Regions from separate parts of the Brassicibacter mesophilus genome, predicted to be linked through region 2. Evidence: predicted binding sites of a transcription regulator. Region 2 holds the regulator's gene; the other holds the start of a gene.
The links. The regulator HrcA, encoded in region 2, represses chaperone genes, less so after heat shock. The targets are predictions, from matches to a motif close to ATTAGCACTCNATANTATNGAGTGCTAAT.
Positions count from the first base shown of each region.

Region 1: the regulator HrcA is predicted to act here: its motif matches at 5,220-5,248, upstream of htpG (molecular chaperone HtpG).

Region 1 covers NZ_JBNPXI010000004.1:152,352-160,921, forward strand. The annotation lists gene HNR33_RS07350 (FAD-dependent oxidoreductase) at 1-41, shown strand, start outside; gene HNR33_RS07355 (ROK family protein) at 41-943, shown strand; gene HNR33_RS07360 (sigma-70 family RNA polymerase sigma factor) at 1,169-1,699, shown strand; gene HNR33_RS07365 (DUF5345 family protein) at 1,692-2,000, shown strand; gene HNR33_RS07370 (hypothetical protein) at 1,997-2,245, shown strand; gene HNR33_RS07375 (ABC transporter ATP-binding protein) at 2,239-2,952, shown strand; gene HNR33_RS07380 (putative ABC transporter permease subunit) at 2,945-4,546, shown strand; gene HNR33_RS07385 (VanZ family protein) at 4,640-5,140, shown strand; gene htpG (molecular chaperone HtpG) at 5,285-7,165, shown strand; gene HNR33_RS07395 (hypothetical protein) at 7,225-7,884, opposite strand; gene HNR33_RS07400 (nucleoside hydrolase) at 8,089-8,570, shown strand, end outside.
Region 2 covers NZ_JBNPXI010000001.1:20,991-29,560, reverse strand. The annotation lists gene spoIIP (stage II sporulation protein P) at 1-167, shown strand, start outside; gene lepB (signal peptidase I) at 272-820, shown strand; gene HNR33_RS00160 (hypothetical protein) at 866-1,192, shown strand; gene lepA (translation elongation factor 4) at 1,280-3,091, shown strand; gene hemW (radical SAM family heme chaperone HemW) at 3,139-4,275, shown strand; gene hrcA (heat-inducible transcriptional repressor HrcA) at 4,389-5,489, shown strand; gene grpE (nucleotide exchange factor GrpE) at 5,604-6,197, shown strand; gene dnaK (molecular chaperone DnaK) at 6,225-8,054, shown strand; gene dnaJ (molecular chaperone DnaJ) at 8,187-8,570, shown strand, end outside.

The DNA of each region.
Region 1 (8,570 bases), on a different contig from region 2:
TAAAGGATATATTGATAAAAACTGGGCAGGTGCTAAATTAATGAAAAAAGCTATTGGAATAGATATCGGAGGAACAAAGATAAATATTGGAGTAATAGATGAAGAAGGTATCATTATTGATAGGATAAGGTTAGATACTGAAAGAAACAAAGGAAGAGACCATATATTAAATAAATTGAAAAAGGCTATAGGAGAATTAACAGCAAAGTTTCACATAGATGCTGTAGGCATAGGAACCCCAGGGTTTATTAACGTAGATACTGGAACTGTAACATTTTCAGGTGAAACTATAGCTAATTGGGGTGGAACTAATATTAAAGAAGAAATTGAGAATGTGTTTTCTATTCCAGTTATAGTAGATAACGATGCAAACGTAGCAGCTATAGGAGAAGGATGGCTTGGTTCTGCAAAGGACTTTAACAGCTTTATAATGATTACTCTTGGGACAGGAGTAGGAGGAGCATTTTACACAGAAAAGTCAGGGATAATAAGAGGTCAAAACTGGCAGGCTGGAGAGCTTGGGCATATGATACTATATCCTAATGGTATAAAATGCAACTGCGGACAAAATGGATGTGCAGAACAATATTTATCAGGAACTGCTATAGAAAGACTATATAAAGAAAAATATAAAGAAAGCTTAATTGGTAAAGAAATATTTGAGAAAGCTCATAATGGTGATGAAAAATGCAAATCTATTGTAAATGATTTTATTAATAACTTTGCCATTTATCTAGTAAGCCTTAAAAACCTGTTTGATCCTGAAGTAGTAGTGATAGGAGGGGGCGTAATAGGGTCTAAAGAGTATTGGTTAGATAGTGTAGAAGAACAGTTTAGGAAAAGACTAAACAGCAAAACCTACTTTTCCATTATTCCAGCAAATCTGTCAAATGATGCAGGTATGTATGGCGCAGCAAAGCTCGCACTTCAATTGAATGAGTAAATTTATTGATTACATGGATCACAGTAAAGTTTATAATACAAAATATGAATTCAGAAAAAACCTTTTGGCAAAATAAAGTCAGGAGGTTTTTTTGTATATAAACTAGGGATTAAATTATAAAAGGAAGAAAGTAAAAAGTAAACAAGGTTTTTGTATAAATGAATTGAACAAAACAATATAGTAAAACGTATAACAGATGTAAACTCTTTTTAAGAGGTGATGCAGTTGAACGAAAAGACAATTGAAATAATAAAAGATGCTCAAAGTGGGAATAGATATGCCTTGGCACAGTTGCTTCATGAAAATTATTCAACTGTATACAAATATCTACTTAAAATAACGCTGAATGATTTTGAAGCCCAAGACATTACTCAGGACACCATGGTAAAAGCAATCGAAAAAATAAACACATACAACATCGAGAAATCTTCATTTGCTACGTGGTTGATTGCAATAGCTAAAAATATACTAATAGATCGTATAAGGAAACAAAAGCGTTTTGAAAAGTATAAGCTTGAAAACTCGCGTATTGAAATATTATCTACTTCTTTAGATGACTTCCTGCAGAAAAATGAAGTTGTTTTCTCAATTAACAAGCTTTCACCTAAGCTTAAGGCACCTATAATTCTAAAATATGGATTTGACTTATCTTATGAGGAAATTGCAAATTACTTAAAAATTCCTATAGGAACTGTCAAGTCAAGGATTTCAAATGGAATAAAAGCGATGAGAAAGGAGCTGCATTCTTATGAATGATAACAATATAGAAAAACAAATATCGGAAGCAATAAAAGTAATTGATAATACAGATATAAAAGGTCCAGATTTAATGTGGTTTGTTGACTTTGTATCAGATGAACAGCTTAAAATAGCAAAAAAGCAAAGCAAGCAAATATCAATATTTTGTGCCATAGCAGCAGCCGTTATCGCTATTTTATTTTCAGTGTATAAATTGTTCTATTCAGCCTTTATTATTATACAGATTTTATCTTTTGTAATACCTGTTGGAGGACTTATTATAATGAGAATGATATCAAAGGAGGCAAAGCTTCAATGACAAATATGCATTCGTTAAATAACTACCCTTCATGGTTTTGGACGATTACTTTGCCTTTATTAGCTTTAATATTGTTTGGTCAAGCTTTATGGATTTTTAGAGATGCACAAAAACGTGGAATTTTTCCATGGTTTTGGGGCTTTTGGGGGTTACTTCAATTTCCGACTCCACTAATATTTTATTACTTTTTTGTTGTAAGAAAGAATAAACAAAAAGGGAAAGAAAGGGGTAACAAAGAATGTTAAAAATAAAGAACTTTTCAAAAACCTATAAGGAAGGCAAAAAAGCAGTAGATAACCTTAGTTTGAGTATTGACAAAGGGGATATATATGGATTTATAGGTCATAATGGTGCTGGAAAGACAACAACAATTAAATGTATTACAGGGATACTGGACTTTAATTATGGCGATATATTTATTGACGGAATGTCTATAAAGGACAATCCTATTGAGTGCAAAAGGAAAATGGCGTATATTCCAGATAATCCAGATTTATATGAGAATATGACTGGTATACAATATTTAAACTTTATAGCAGATATATATGGTGTTTCCAAAACAATTCGAGAAAGAGAGATAGAAAGGTATTCGAATTCATTTGAGCTTACCAAACATCTTGGAGACTTGATATCGTCATACTCTCATGGTATGAAGCAAAAGCTTGTGATTATTTCTGCTTTAATACATGAGCCAAAGCTTCTGATTCTGGATGAACCATTTGTAGGATTAGATCCTAAAGCAGCACATATTTTAAAAGAATATATGAAAGATATGTGTCAAAATGGTAGTGCAATATTTTTTTCAACTCATGTTTTAGAGGTTGCAGAAAAACTATGCAATAAAATAGCTATAATTAAAGCTGGAAAGCTAATTGCTAGTGGAGAAACTCAAGCAGTTAAGGGTGATAGCTCACTAGAAGAACTATTTTTGGAGGTAACTGATAATGAATAGTGCTAAGTTGCTCATTAAGGCTAGTGTTCTAAATTCATTTAGCTTAAATAGACTTTTTAAAGAGCCTTCAAAAACTGAAAAAACAAAGATGATATTTATTGGAATAATAATTTTATTGGCATTTTCAACAGTATTTTCAGGAATGCTTGCTTATTTCTTTATGATATCAGATTATCTGTTAAAGCTTAATGCTTTAAATATCATACTTTCCATCACTCTAATTAACATAAGCGCAGTATCATTACTCATGAGTGTTTACAAAGCTTCAGGATATTTATATTCCTTTAAAGATTATGATTTGCTTATGTCGCTGCCGGTTAAAACATCTGAGGTACTAGTAAGTAAACTGTCATTATTGTATGGAACCAATTTAATTATATGTGTTATAATTGGAGTACCCTCATTGTTAGCTTATGGAATAAAGTCATCAAGCGGGATTGTATACTATGCATTTGCTTTCATAGCCATGGTTTTTGTAAGTCTTATTCCAATGTCTGTTGGAGCTTTATTGTCTCTTGCTTTGGGAAAGATATCTACAAAGTTCAGATCAACAAATATTGTTATGATAATTGGTTCTTTTCTTTTAATTCTAGCTTTAATGGTAGGTTCTTATTTTATGAACAACGTATCTGCTGAACGTGTACAAAATTCTGCCATATTAATTGGTGATATGGCACAGTTGTATTTTCCTACAAGATTTTTTGTTCATGCTCTGGAGAATCTCAATACAGTATCTTTGCTAATATTTATTTTAATATCTGTACTACCATTTATACTGCTTGTTTTATTATTTTCTAGGAGTTTTAAAACTATTAATTCCAAAATGAATGAAAGATATAAGGCAGCCAGTTATAAGATGACATCACTTAAGGTATCATCTGTATTACAAGCACTTTATAAAAAGGAAATAAATTTCTATTTTTCATCCTATATATATGTTCTAAATACTTCTATGGGTTCTGTAATGATGACTATTGTTACTATAGGAATAGCTATATTTGGAGGAGAAAATATGGCTCAAATGCTGGAGTTTCCGATGGTAAATGAGTTTATAGTGCCTGTAGCTACTGCAGTTATATCATTATGTGTATGTTTAACTTGTACAACTGCGCCATCGATATCACTAGAAGGGAAGAATCTTTGGATAGTAAAATCACTACCGATAAACCCCATAGATATAATAAAAAGTAAAATATTCGTAAATTTAACAATTATATTACCAATTCTCTTTATAAATACTGTGATTTTGGCAGTATCACTTAAAATGACATTAATATCTTATATAGCATTTTTATTTACAACTACTCTATATGCATTTTATATCTCACTAGCAGGAATAATAATAAATCTATATCTTCCAAAGCTTGAATGGAAATCTCATATGGTAGTTGTAAAACAAAGTGCAAGTGTCATTGTTGCAATGCTAGCAGGAGCTGTGATGGTGCTTATTCCTATTTTGATATATATTTTAATAAAGCCTGTAAGTTTTAATTTGTTTCAGATTTTATTAATAATATGTTTAACTATAATTAATTTATTATTATGGCTTACAATCAAGATGGTGGGAATAAAATCATGGAGACAAATACATTAATTTTTCAGTTAATTAAGCAGTAAAGAAACCTCATGTTAGTAATTCCTAAATAAAACTGCTTAAATAGAAAAAATGATAGAAGGAAGAATACTAATGCACATATTAAAAAGACAAAAGACAATAATAGTTTTATCATGGATAGCTGTTCTGCTTTGGCTAATTCTTATTTTTAGCCTATCAGCTCAACCAGCAACGCAGTCTAATGGGATGAGCAAAAAAGTAACAGAAATCGTAATCAAAAAAGTAGGTAAGCTAGTTCCCATTGATGCTGAGAGTGATACTACAGCAGACTTAGTTTCAAAGTTTAATCATTTTGTAAGAAAATTTGCTCACTTCTTTGCTTATCTAATACTTGGCTTATTGGTAACTAATGCACTAAGGAGAAGTGGAATGAAAAGTTCTAAGTCTTTTGTGCTTTCACTTTTATTCTGCATCGTATATGCGTCAAGTGATGAATTGCACCAGCTTTTTGTACCTGGTCGTGGTGGACAGATTAAGGATGTATTCATTGACAGTGCTGGAGCTTTTGTTGGGATTGCCGTATATGGTGCAGCAAGTAGGCTAAAAAGAGCTCTTAATGAAAAAGTCCTTTAAAATAATTAATCTTTAGAGAACTTTCGCATGTAAAATATTACAAAAATATTGACAAATGAAATGAATTTGATAAATTATAATTAGCACTCTATTAAGCAGAGTGCTAACAATTTGGAATAAACTTCCTGAAAGGAGAAGATGAAAATGGTGAAAAAGGAATTTAAGGCAGAATCAAAACGACTGCTAGACTTAATGATTAACTCTATTTATACTCATAAAGAAATATTTTTAAGAGAGCTTATTTCTAATTCAAGTGACGCTATTGATAAAATGTATTATAAAGCATTAACAGATGAAAGCATGACATTTAACAAAGATGATTACTACATAAAGATCACAGTTGATAAAGATAACAAGACATTGACGATATCTGACACAGGAACTGGAATGACAAAGGAGGAGCTAGAAGAAAATCTTGGGGTAATAGCAAAGAGTGGCTCATTTGCATTTAAAAAAGAAAATGAGCTGAAGGATGGTTTTGACATCATAGGTCAGTTTGGAGTAGGATTCTACTCTGCATTTATGGTTGCTGAATCAGTAACAGTTATAAGTAGAGCCCTAGGAAGTGATCAGGGATATAAATGGGAGTCAATAGGTGCAGATGGATATACAATTGAACCTTTTGAAAAAGAAAATGTAGGTACAGAAATTACTCTAAAAATAAAACCAGATACAGAAGATGAAAAATATGATGAATACTTAGAAAAGTACAGATTAAAATCAATTATCAAGAAATACTCAGACTTTATAAGATATCCTATTAAGATGGATATTAGTACAAGAAAGCTTAAAGAAGGTTCAGAGGATGAGTATGAAGAAGTAGTAGAAGAAAAAGTTGTTAACAGTATGGTACCAATGTGGCGTAAAAATAAAAGTGAGCTTACAAAAGAAGATTATGAAAAGTTTTATTCTGAGAAGCACTATGGATTTGATAAGCCACTTAAATATATTCACATCAGTGCTGACGGAGCAGTAAGATATAACTCTATATTATTTATACCAGAAAAAATGCCTTATGATTTCTACACTACAGAGTACGAAAAAGGTCTAGAGCTATATTCAAGTGGTGTACTAATAATGAATAAGTGTCCAGACTTGGTGCCAGACTACTTTAGCTTCGTAAAAGGTATGGTAGACTCTGAAGATTTGTCGCTGAATATTTCAAGAGAAATCCTTCAGCATGATAGACAGTTAAAAGTGATTGCTAAAAGAATAAAAGAGAAAATCAAGAGCGAATTACAACTAATGCTTAAAAATGATAGAGAGAAATATGAAGCATTTTACGAAAATTTTGGTAGACAGCTAAAATATGGAGTTTACAGTGATTTTGGACAAAACAAAGAGACACTTCAAGACTTACTGATGTTCTATTCGTCAAAGGAAAAGAAAATGGTAACTCTTGAAGAGTATGTAGATAGAATGAAAGAGGATCAAAAATATATATACTATGCTTCTGGAGATTCTATTGAAAAAATAGATAAAATGCCTCAAACTGAGCTCTTATCAGAGCAAGGATATGAGATATTATATTTTACTGATGATGTGGACGAATTTGCTATACGTATGCTCATGAACTATAAGGAAAAAGAGTTTAAATCTGTATCTAGTGGAGATTTGGGTATAGAGGAAAAGGATGAAAAAGAGAATAATGAAACTGAGGGTCAAGATAATAAAGAGGTATTTGAATTTATGAAAGAAGCTTTATCTGATAAAATAAAAGATGTGAGACCATCAAAGAGGCTAAAAAATCATCCTGTATGTCTTGCAACTGATGGCGAATTGACAATAGAAATGGAAAAAATATTAAATACAATGCCAAACAATCAAGAAATAAAGGCAGAAAAAATCCTAGAAATTAATACTGACCACGAAGTATTTAAAGCTCTAAAAGCTGCTTTTGAAAATGATAAAGAAAAGCTGAAAGTGTATACTAATGTACTGTATAACCAAGCATTGCTTATTGAAGGATTAGCAGTAGATGATCCTGTTGAATTTACTAATAATATATGTAAGCTGATGTCATAATATCAAATAAAGCCATTCGAAGAAATTCTTTGAATGGCTTTTCGATTTGGTTATTTAAATCATGCCTTTTCGTTCATTAGAGCCCCACTTACATTTTTATCAAGCACATCTTTGTAGCCTTCCTTAAAACCATTCTGAGGATTATATTTTATTCCTCTGAATGCATTGTAAAGTTTTATAATTAATCCTTTTACCGGTTCAAATAAAAATCTTAATGGATCATGAGAATTCTTTATATTATCTAAAAACTTATTTTCATCTATACACATATGATAGTCCTCATCAACTAATATTGCAATATTTGTAAGGGGATTTTTGAAATAATCTAGAACATCCGTTACTTTCTTTGAGTTATTCATTCCCATCGATTCATCTAAAGATTTTAGTGATTCAAAAGCCATATTATATTTTTCTATAAGATTCTTAATATGTTCTAATAAATGCTCATCGTCTTCTACGATGTCTTTAATTGCTTCTTCAAGCTTTCTATGGTCATGGTAAAACCTTTTATATTCTCTTTTTAATTCATTTAGATTACTATAGAATAAATCAGATGCTAGAGTATAATTAGAAGAAAAATAGCTAACTTGATTAGATACTCTTTCGACTGGCTCGACTGACTCAACTGGGTTATTTTTATTAACGGACGTAATTCTATTTACATAACTATTCTGTACTCTTTTACTTGCAACAGAAGGAACCTTAGAAATTTTAGACATATGTTCACCCCTTTTTAGAAAAAATATTTCCAGAATAATGAATTATTAAAATACATTTTATCATATAATATGATTTCAGTCACTTAACTTATTGATGGCTATGATATATTTTTTGTGGAGAAAATACTATACGATATTATGAATAAGTTATATTATTAAAGATAATTATAAAATTTTAAATTATTAGTAAAGGAGAAATAAACAATGAAGATACCGGTTGTCATTGATACAGATCCAGGAATGGATGATGCTATTGCATTGTTTTTAGCTTTTTCATCAGATAAGCTAGATGTTAGGGCATTGACTACAGTAGCAGGAAACATACCCTTAGATAAAACTAGCAGAAATACACTAGATTTAGTAGAGTATGCAGGTAAAAAAATTAAAGTATCAAAAGGAGCTTCTAAGCCACTATTAAAATCTTTAGAGACTGCAGAATGGGTTCATGGAGAGACAGGATTAGGTGACTTAGTACTGCCTAAAAGTAGTGCAGAATTATATGAAAAAAAAGCATGGGACACTATATATGAGGAAGCACAAGCATGTAATGGCAAGCTACAGCTAATTACTCTAGGACCACTAACTAACATAGCTATTACTTTAATTAACTATCCTGAAATAAAAGATAAGATAGAACGTATTACATTAATGGGCGGCTCCTGCTGTCTTGGCAATACTACTCCATC
Region 2 (8,570 bases):
GAATTATCATAAAACCCTATGGGAAATTTAATCAGTACCTAAGTGATTACTACACTCTATTAGAGGTAGGAAGCAATCTAAATACAATAGACGAAGCAAAAGAATCAGCTAAACTAATTGGCGAAGTCTTAAACGAGGTTATAAATGGAATACAAGATAATCAATAAAATGAACTTTGAAAGGTAAACTGAGTGTTTATCTTTTCTTTTTTTTTACTTAAAATAATGGTATAATAGATTTTGGTATTTGATAAGATGAGGAGGTAACAAGAATGAGCGAAGGAGATAATAAAATAAGGAAAGAGATATATGAATGGATAAAAAGTATTGCACTAGCTGTTATAATAGCAGTATTGATTAAGACCTTCTTATTTAATACAACTTATGTTTTAGGTTATTCAATGTATCCTACATTACATGAAAGAGATAGGCTTTTTACTAATAAGATAGTGTATATGCTTGGTGAGCCAAAAAAAGGAGATATTGTTGTATTAAAAGCACCAGATGATCCAGACAAGGATTACATAAAAAGAGTAATTGGTGTGTCTGGTGACAAAGTTGAGATTATTGATGGTAAAGTATATGTAAATGATGAAGTGCTAAATGAAGAATATATTAGTGAAGAAGCTTATACGTATACTTATGAAGATAGTGTATGGGAAGTACCAGAAGAATATGTTTTTGTTTTAGGAGATAATAGAAACAAAGGTGCAAGTAAAGATAGCAGATATTTAGGTTTGATTTCAATAGATTCTATTAAAGGAAAAGCTTCATATAGATATTATCCTTTTGATAGTAGATTTGGGTCACTATACAAATAGGAATAAAGAACCAGAAAGTTGTCCATAATAATGCTGGTGATTATTGTGGAAAGCAGAGTAGAAAGGTATAAAAAAATTAAGAACTATAAAAAGCAAAGGCGACTAAAATTTGTGGTTTTTGTTGTATGCTTTTTGTTTTTATTAATTAGCTTGTATAAAGTAGATAATACTTTAAGGGAAATAATGTGTATATCTGATAAACGTATTTATGGAATTGTGAATGATAATGACTTATATAGGCTTTATCTCATGGGTGATGAATACATTATCGATAAAGAGCAGATAGATTATTACTTAGGTGAGATTGTCTCTCAGACTAAGCGTGTATTTCGGACAATTAACTATTATAAAGAGAAATTTTTTGATAGTTAAAAGACCAGAAAAAAGTCTGGTCTTTTAACAGTTTTTAACTTATGTTATAATTTATAAAGATTACTTCCATTTCGGAGGAGGATAAATATGGGAAAAGACAGACAAAGTAGAGTAAGAAATTTTTCTATAATTGCACATATAGATCATGGGAAGTCAACTTTAGCAGATAGGCTGATTGAAAAAACGGGTCTAGTTACACATCGTGAAATGCAGGAACAATTATTAGATAATATGGATTTGGAGAGGGAACGAGGCATAACAATAAAACTCCAAGCTATAAGGCTTGTGTATAAAGCGAAAGATGGTAACGAGTATATACTTAATCTTATAGATACTCCGGGGCATGTGGACTTTAATTATGAGGTTTCAAGAAGTTTAGCGGCATGTGAAGGAGCTTTATTAGTAGTAGATGCTGCACAAGGTATAGAGGCGCAGACATTAGCAAATGTTTATTTAGCTTTAGAACAGAATCTGGAAATATTACCAATAATAAATAAAATAGATTTACCAAGTGCAAGACCTGAAGAAATCAAGAAGGAAGTTGAGGATGTAATTGGACTTGACTGTGAAGATGTACCGATGATATCAGCGAAAGAAGGGTTAAACATTGAAGATGTACTAGAAGATATTGTACACAAAGTACCAGCACCTCAAGGAGATAGCGAAGCACCTCTTAAGGCACTTATTTTTGATTCTTATTATGATAGTTATAAAGGAGTTATAGCTCTTACAAGGGTGGTAGAGGGAACTATAGAACCAGGTATGGAAATAAGAATGATGGCCACCAATAAGAAATTTGAAGTTACAGAGGTAGGAATATTTGCTCCTAGACAAGTTAGTATAGATCAGCTGTCTGCTGGTGATGTAGGTTATGTTGCAGCCAGTATTAAAAATGTTAAAGATGCAAGGGTTGGAGATACTATAACAGAAGCGAGCAGACCTACAGACAAGCCATTGCCTGGATATAAAAAGGTAACTTCAATGGTATATTGTGGTATATATCCTGCTGAAGGAGAGGATTATAACAGCGTCAGAGATGCATTAGAAAAATTACAAGTAAATGATGCAGCACTTGTTTTTGAACCTGAGACTTCTATTGCATTAGGATTTGGTTTCAGATGTGGATTCTTGGGACTACTTCATATGGAGATAATACAGGAAAGATTAGAAAGAGAGTTTGACTTAAACATTGTAACTACTGCTCCAAGTGTAATATATAAGGTAAAGAAAAAGAATGGAGAAGAGTTTACGCTTCAAAATCCTACTAATTTACCACCGACTACAGAAATAGAATATATGGAAGAACCTATAGTTGATGTAAATATAATGACACCGACTGACTATGTTGGAACAATAATGGAATTATGCCAAAACAGAAGAGGTATATTTATTAACATGGAATATATAGAGCAAACAAGAGTCGTGATGCACTATGAGATACCTCTGAATGAAGTTATATATGATTTCTTTGACGCTATAAAATCAAGGACTAAAGGATATGCATCACTAGACTATGAATTGAAGGGCTATAAGAAATCTGAATTAGTAAAGCTTGATATTTTAATAAATGGTGAATTAGTGGATGCATTCTCGATAATTGTACATGAAGAAAAAGCTTACGAGAGGGCACGTATGATAGCAGAGAAGCTTAAGGATGTAATTCCTAGACACCAGTTTGCTGTTCCGATACAAGCAATTGTTGGAGCTAAGATAATTGCAAGAGAAACTGTAAGAGCTCTTAGAAAAGATGTTCTAGCAAAATGTTATGGTGGAGATATTACTAGAAAGAAGAAACTACTGGAAAAGCAGAAGGAAGGAAAGAAGAGAATGAGACAGCTAGGTAGTGTGGAAGTACCACAAGAAGCATTTTTAGCTGTTTTAAAGTATGACGATAAATAGTCTAAAATGCACACATACGTGTGCATTTTTTTTAGGAGGTCAATTTGATGAAGGATATAGGGGTATATGTGCATATTCCTTTCTGCAAAAGTAAATGCTTATACTGTGACTTTAATTCATATACGAATAAGCAGGATTTAGTTGAGAAATATATATATTATTTAAAAAAAGAAATTGATTTGTATACTGCTGAATTAAAAGAGTTTAATGTTAAGACGATATTTATTGGTGGTGGTACGCCTTCATATGTGGATGGAAGGTACATCTACGAAATAATAGAGCACATGAATAAACGGTTAAATATGAGTAAATTAGCTGAATTTAGTATTGAGGTAAATCCTAAAACACTAGATAGGGAAAAATTAAATATTTATAAACAAATAGGAATAAACAGAATAAGTATGGGAGTCCAGTCTTTTAACAATGATATGTTAAAGAGAATAGGAAGAATTCATTCTGCTAATGATGTTATTGAAACTTATAACATGATAAGAAAACATGGATTTGACAATATTAATTTTGATATTATGTTTAATTTACCAGAACAAAGTATAGACAATGTAAAAGATACGCTAAAAAAAGCAATAATTTTAAGTGCTGATCATATTTCATACTATAGTCTAAAATTAGAGGAAGGTACTCCATTTTATATTAGCCATCAAAAATCTGAGCTACAATTACCAGACGAGGATGAAGAAAGAGAGATGTACCATTCTGGAGTAGAATTATTGAAGCAAAATGGATATTATCATTATGAAATATCTAATTTTGCAAAGAAAGAATATAAATGTGAGCATAATCTTATATACTGGAACGTAGAACCATATGTTGGATTAGGAATATCAGCTCATTCAAATATTAATAATAAGAGATATGGAAATTTATATGATTTTGAAGATTACTTTACTAAAATAGATAATAAAGAGCTTCCAATAACTGAAGTTGAAGTTATAAATAGAGAAATGGAAATGGCTGAATATATTATATTAGGGCTAAGACTTATTCAAGGAATTAATAAAAGTAGATTTGCTAGGAGATTTAGTGTTGATATAGGCGAAAAATTTGGAGATATAATTACCAAACATGTTAAACAAGGGTTGTTATATGAAGACCTCAATAATATTAAATTAACTAAACAAGGACTTGATTTATGCAATCTTGTTTTTATGGACATATTACCGTAGATAATAGTATAAAAGTATTAAATGGATTAAAGAAATAGTTTTAAAAAGGTATTGACAAATTGAAATATCAATGATAAGTTAAAAACATAAAGATTAGCACTCGATAGCATAGAGTGCTAATAACGAAAAAAGATGGAACTTGTTTTCATCTTTTAATAACAATAGGATGTGATAATAGTATGATGCTTGATGAAAGAAAACTTAGAGTCTTGCAAGCTATTATACAAAGCTATATATCAAGTGCAGAGCCTATAGGATCAAGAACTATTTCTAAAAAGTATGATTTAGGAGTTAGTTCTGCTACTATTAGAAATGAGATGTCTGATTTAGAAGAGCTTGGATATTTGGTTCAGCCGCATACTTCTGCAGGAAGAATTCCCTCAGATAAAGGTTACAGACTTTATGTAAATAGGCTTTTACAGTCAGCCAATATTGATTTTATACTTCGCCAGGATATAAAAAGTATATTGATGAAAGAAATTGGAGAGATAGATACAATTATTCAAAATGCTGCTAAAATTCTTTCTAAAGTGACTAACTATACTTCACTTGCTATAGCACCGCAGTTAAAAAAAGGTCAATTGAAGCATATTCAACTAATACCGATAGATGAAACAAAAATATTAGTCGTAATTGTCACAAATTCAGGCGTCGTAAAAAATACTGTTCTAAGAGTAGACAACGAAATAGCTTTAGAGCAACTTAATATGATAACTAATTTCCTTAATGAAAATTTAAGAGGGTATACAATTGAAGAGATTAGCTCTGGTATTCATGAAAAATTAGTAAATGAAATGTATTCTTTGAAAGATTCAATATCAAATATAGTTCCTATAATCATTCAAACCTTAGATGATACTGCGGAGATCCAGCTTTACTCTGATGGAGTAACGAAGATATTTAATTTTCCTGAATACAACGACATTAATAGGGCAAAAGAATTTATATCATTCATAGAAAACAAGAACACTGTTGTTGATATGATGTTAAACAGTAACTTTAACGATATCGAAGTAAGAATAGGTAATGAGAATAGTTATGACGAGATAAAAAATTGTAGCGTTATTACTGCAACTTATAGTATTAATGGCAAAACAATAGGGAAAATTGGAGTTATAGGACCTACACGAATGGACTACTCAAATGTAATATCAACAGTCAGATCGTTATCCTTAGATTTGAATGAAATAATTGAAAAATATTTCATAAAATAAGGTGTGAGATTTAATTCTTGCACCTAACTAATGTAATTTAATTTGCTAGTTGGTTACTAAAGCATATGTTTTATGAAAAATTAAGAACAAAAAAGAATTAGTGAGGTGAAGGAAGTGGCAGTAGAAGATATTAAGGGAAAGCAAGAGAAAAAAAGTGATACTGTAGGTGATAATATAACGGAAGAAATCAACAGCAATTTTGAGGCAAATGTTGATGATTTAAAAGATGAAGCTAATAACGTAGAATATGAAAAAATACAAAATGAGTATGAAAATACGCTAAAAGAACTTGAAGAAGTAGATAATAGATATCTTAGGTTGCAAGCTGACTTTAATAATTATAGAAAAAGAGTTGAGAAAGAGAAAGAGTCCACCTATTTATATGCATCTCAAGAACTGATATGCAAACTTCTTCCAGTGATTGATAACTTTGATAGAGCCTTAGAAATTAAAATAGATGAAACTAAGCTTGAAAACTTTTATCAGGGAGTAGAATTGGTTTATAAACAGTTTGTTGATATCCTCAAAGACAGTGGGTTAGAAGAAATAGATGCATTAAATCAAAAGTTTGATCCTAACTATCACCATGCAGTTGCCCAAGAAGAAAGTGATCAACATGCTGAAGACACTGTGATGGAAGTATTCTTAAAAGGCTATATGTTAAAAGATAGAGTTGTAAGACCAAGTATGGTTAAGGTTGCAAAATAGTATAATACTACATAGGGAGGAATGAAAATGAGTAAAATAATAGGTATTGATTTAGGAACAACTAATTCTTGTGTAGCAGTTATGGAGGGTGGAGAGGCAGTTGTTATAGCAAATGCTGAAGGTAACAGAACTACACCATCTGTTGTTGCATTTACTAAAGATGGAGAAAGACTTGTTGGAGAAACAGCAAAAAGACAATCAGTTACTAATCCAGATAGAACTATAATGTCTATAAAAAGACACATGGGTACTGATCATAAAGAAGTTATAGATGGAAAAGAACATACTCCACAGGACATTTCAGCAATGATTCTTCAAAAATTAAAAACAGATGCAGAAAATTATCTAGGAGAAAAAGTTACTGATGCTGTTATTACAGTGCCAGCATACTTTACAGATAGTCAAAGACAAGCAACAAAGGATGCAGGAAGAATTGCTGGGTTGAATGTTAGAAGAATAATCAATGAACCTACTGCTGCATCACTTGCTTATGGTATAGATAAAGACCAAGATCACCATAAAATAATGGTATTTGACTTAGGTGGAGGTACTTTCGACGTATCAATACTAGAGCTTGGTGATGGAGTTTTTGAGGTTATATCAACTAAAGGTGATAATATGCTTGGTGGAGATGATTTTGACCAGGCTGTAATAGACTATTTAGCTGAACAATTTAAAAAAGAAAATGGAATTGATTTAAGAAATGACAAGATGGCGCTTCAAAGATTAAAGGAAGCATCTGAAAAGGCTAAAAAAGAGCTGTCAAGTGTAATGACAACAAACATTAATTTGCCTTTTATTACAGCTACTCAAGCTGGACCTCTGCATTTGAATATAGATTTAACTAGAGCTAAATTTGAAGAGTTAACTCTACATTTAGTTGAAAGAACATTGGGGCCTACTAAGGCAGCAATGCAGGATGCAGGATTAAGTGCAGCTGATATAGACAAAGTAATATTAGTTGGTGGTTCAACTAGAATACCAGCTGTTCAACAAGCAGTAAAGAACCTAACAAGCAAAGAACCTCATAAAGGAGTTAACCCTGATGAAGTAGTAGCATTAGGTGCAGCAATCCAAGCTGGAGTTTTAAGTGGTGAAGTAAAAGATTTATTGTTATTAGATGTTACACCATTATCATTGGGGATTGAAACTCTTGGAGGAGTATTTACTAAGCTAATAGAAAGAAATACTACTATACCTACAAAGAAAAGTCAGGTGTTTTCAACTGCTGCAGATAGTCAAACTGCGGTTGATATACATGTACTTCAAGGAGAAAGACAGATGGCAAGTGGTAACACAACATTAGGTAGATTCCAACTTACAGGAATTCCACCAGCACCAAGAGGAATACCACAAATTGAGGTAACCTTTGATATAGATGCTAATGGTATTGTTAATGTTTCTGCTAAGGATTTAGGAACTGGTAAAGAACAAAAAATAACAATAACAGCTTCGACAAATTTATCGGAAGAAGAGATTCAAAATAAAGTTAAAGAAGCCGAGAAATTTGCTGAAGAAGACAGAAAGAATAAAGAATCTATAGAGGTTAAGAATAACGCTGACTCACTTGTTTATCAAACAGAAAAAACTCTAAAAGAGCTTGAAGGGAAAATAAGTGATGATGAAAAATCAAAGGTTCAAGCAAAATTAGATGATTTGAAGAAAGCTCTTGAAGGAAATAACGCTGATGATATTAAAAAGAAAACTGAAGAGCTTACAAATGAGTTCCATGCACTGTCACAGAAAATGTATCAACAAGCTCCAGATCAAGGGCAGCAAAACGCTCAAGGTCAACAAAGCAGTAATGATGATAATGTAGTAGATGCTGATTATGAAGTTGTTGATGATGACAAATAGTGTTTATCAAAGCTAAATCCCATGGGTTTAGCTTTGGTTTTTCCTATTGACATATCAAGTAATATGGCATAAACTTAAATTCGGTTATTTAATATTTAGTAGGTGACTACACCATTGAAAGGTGGTGAATATATGAGTAAAAGAGATTATTATGAAGTCCTTGGTGTTAATAAACAAGCAAATGAACAAGAAATAAAAAAAGCTTATCGTCAATTAGCAAAAAAATACCATCCAGATTTAAATCCGGATAATAAAGAAGCAGAGCATAAATTTAAAGAAGTTAATGAAGCATATGAAGTCTTAAGCGATGAAGAAAAAAGAGCAAGATATGATAGATTTGGTCATGATGGAGTTAATGGACAAGGTGGAGGATTTGGACAGGGTTTTTCTGGTGGTTTTGGAGACATATTTGAAGATATATTTGATATTTTTGGTGGTGGTTTCTCAGGAAGTAGAAAATCAGGTCCTAGAAAAGGTGCTGATTTGAAATATAAGCTGGATATAAAATTTGAAGAA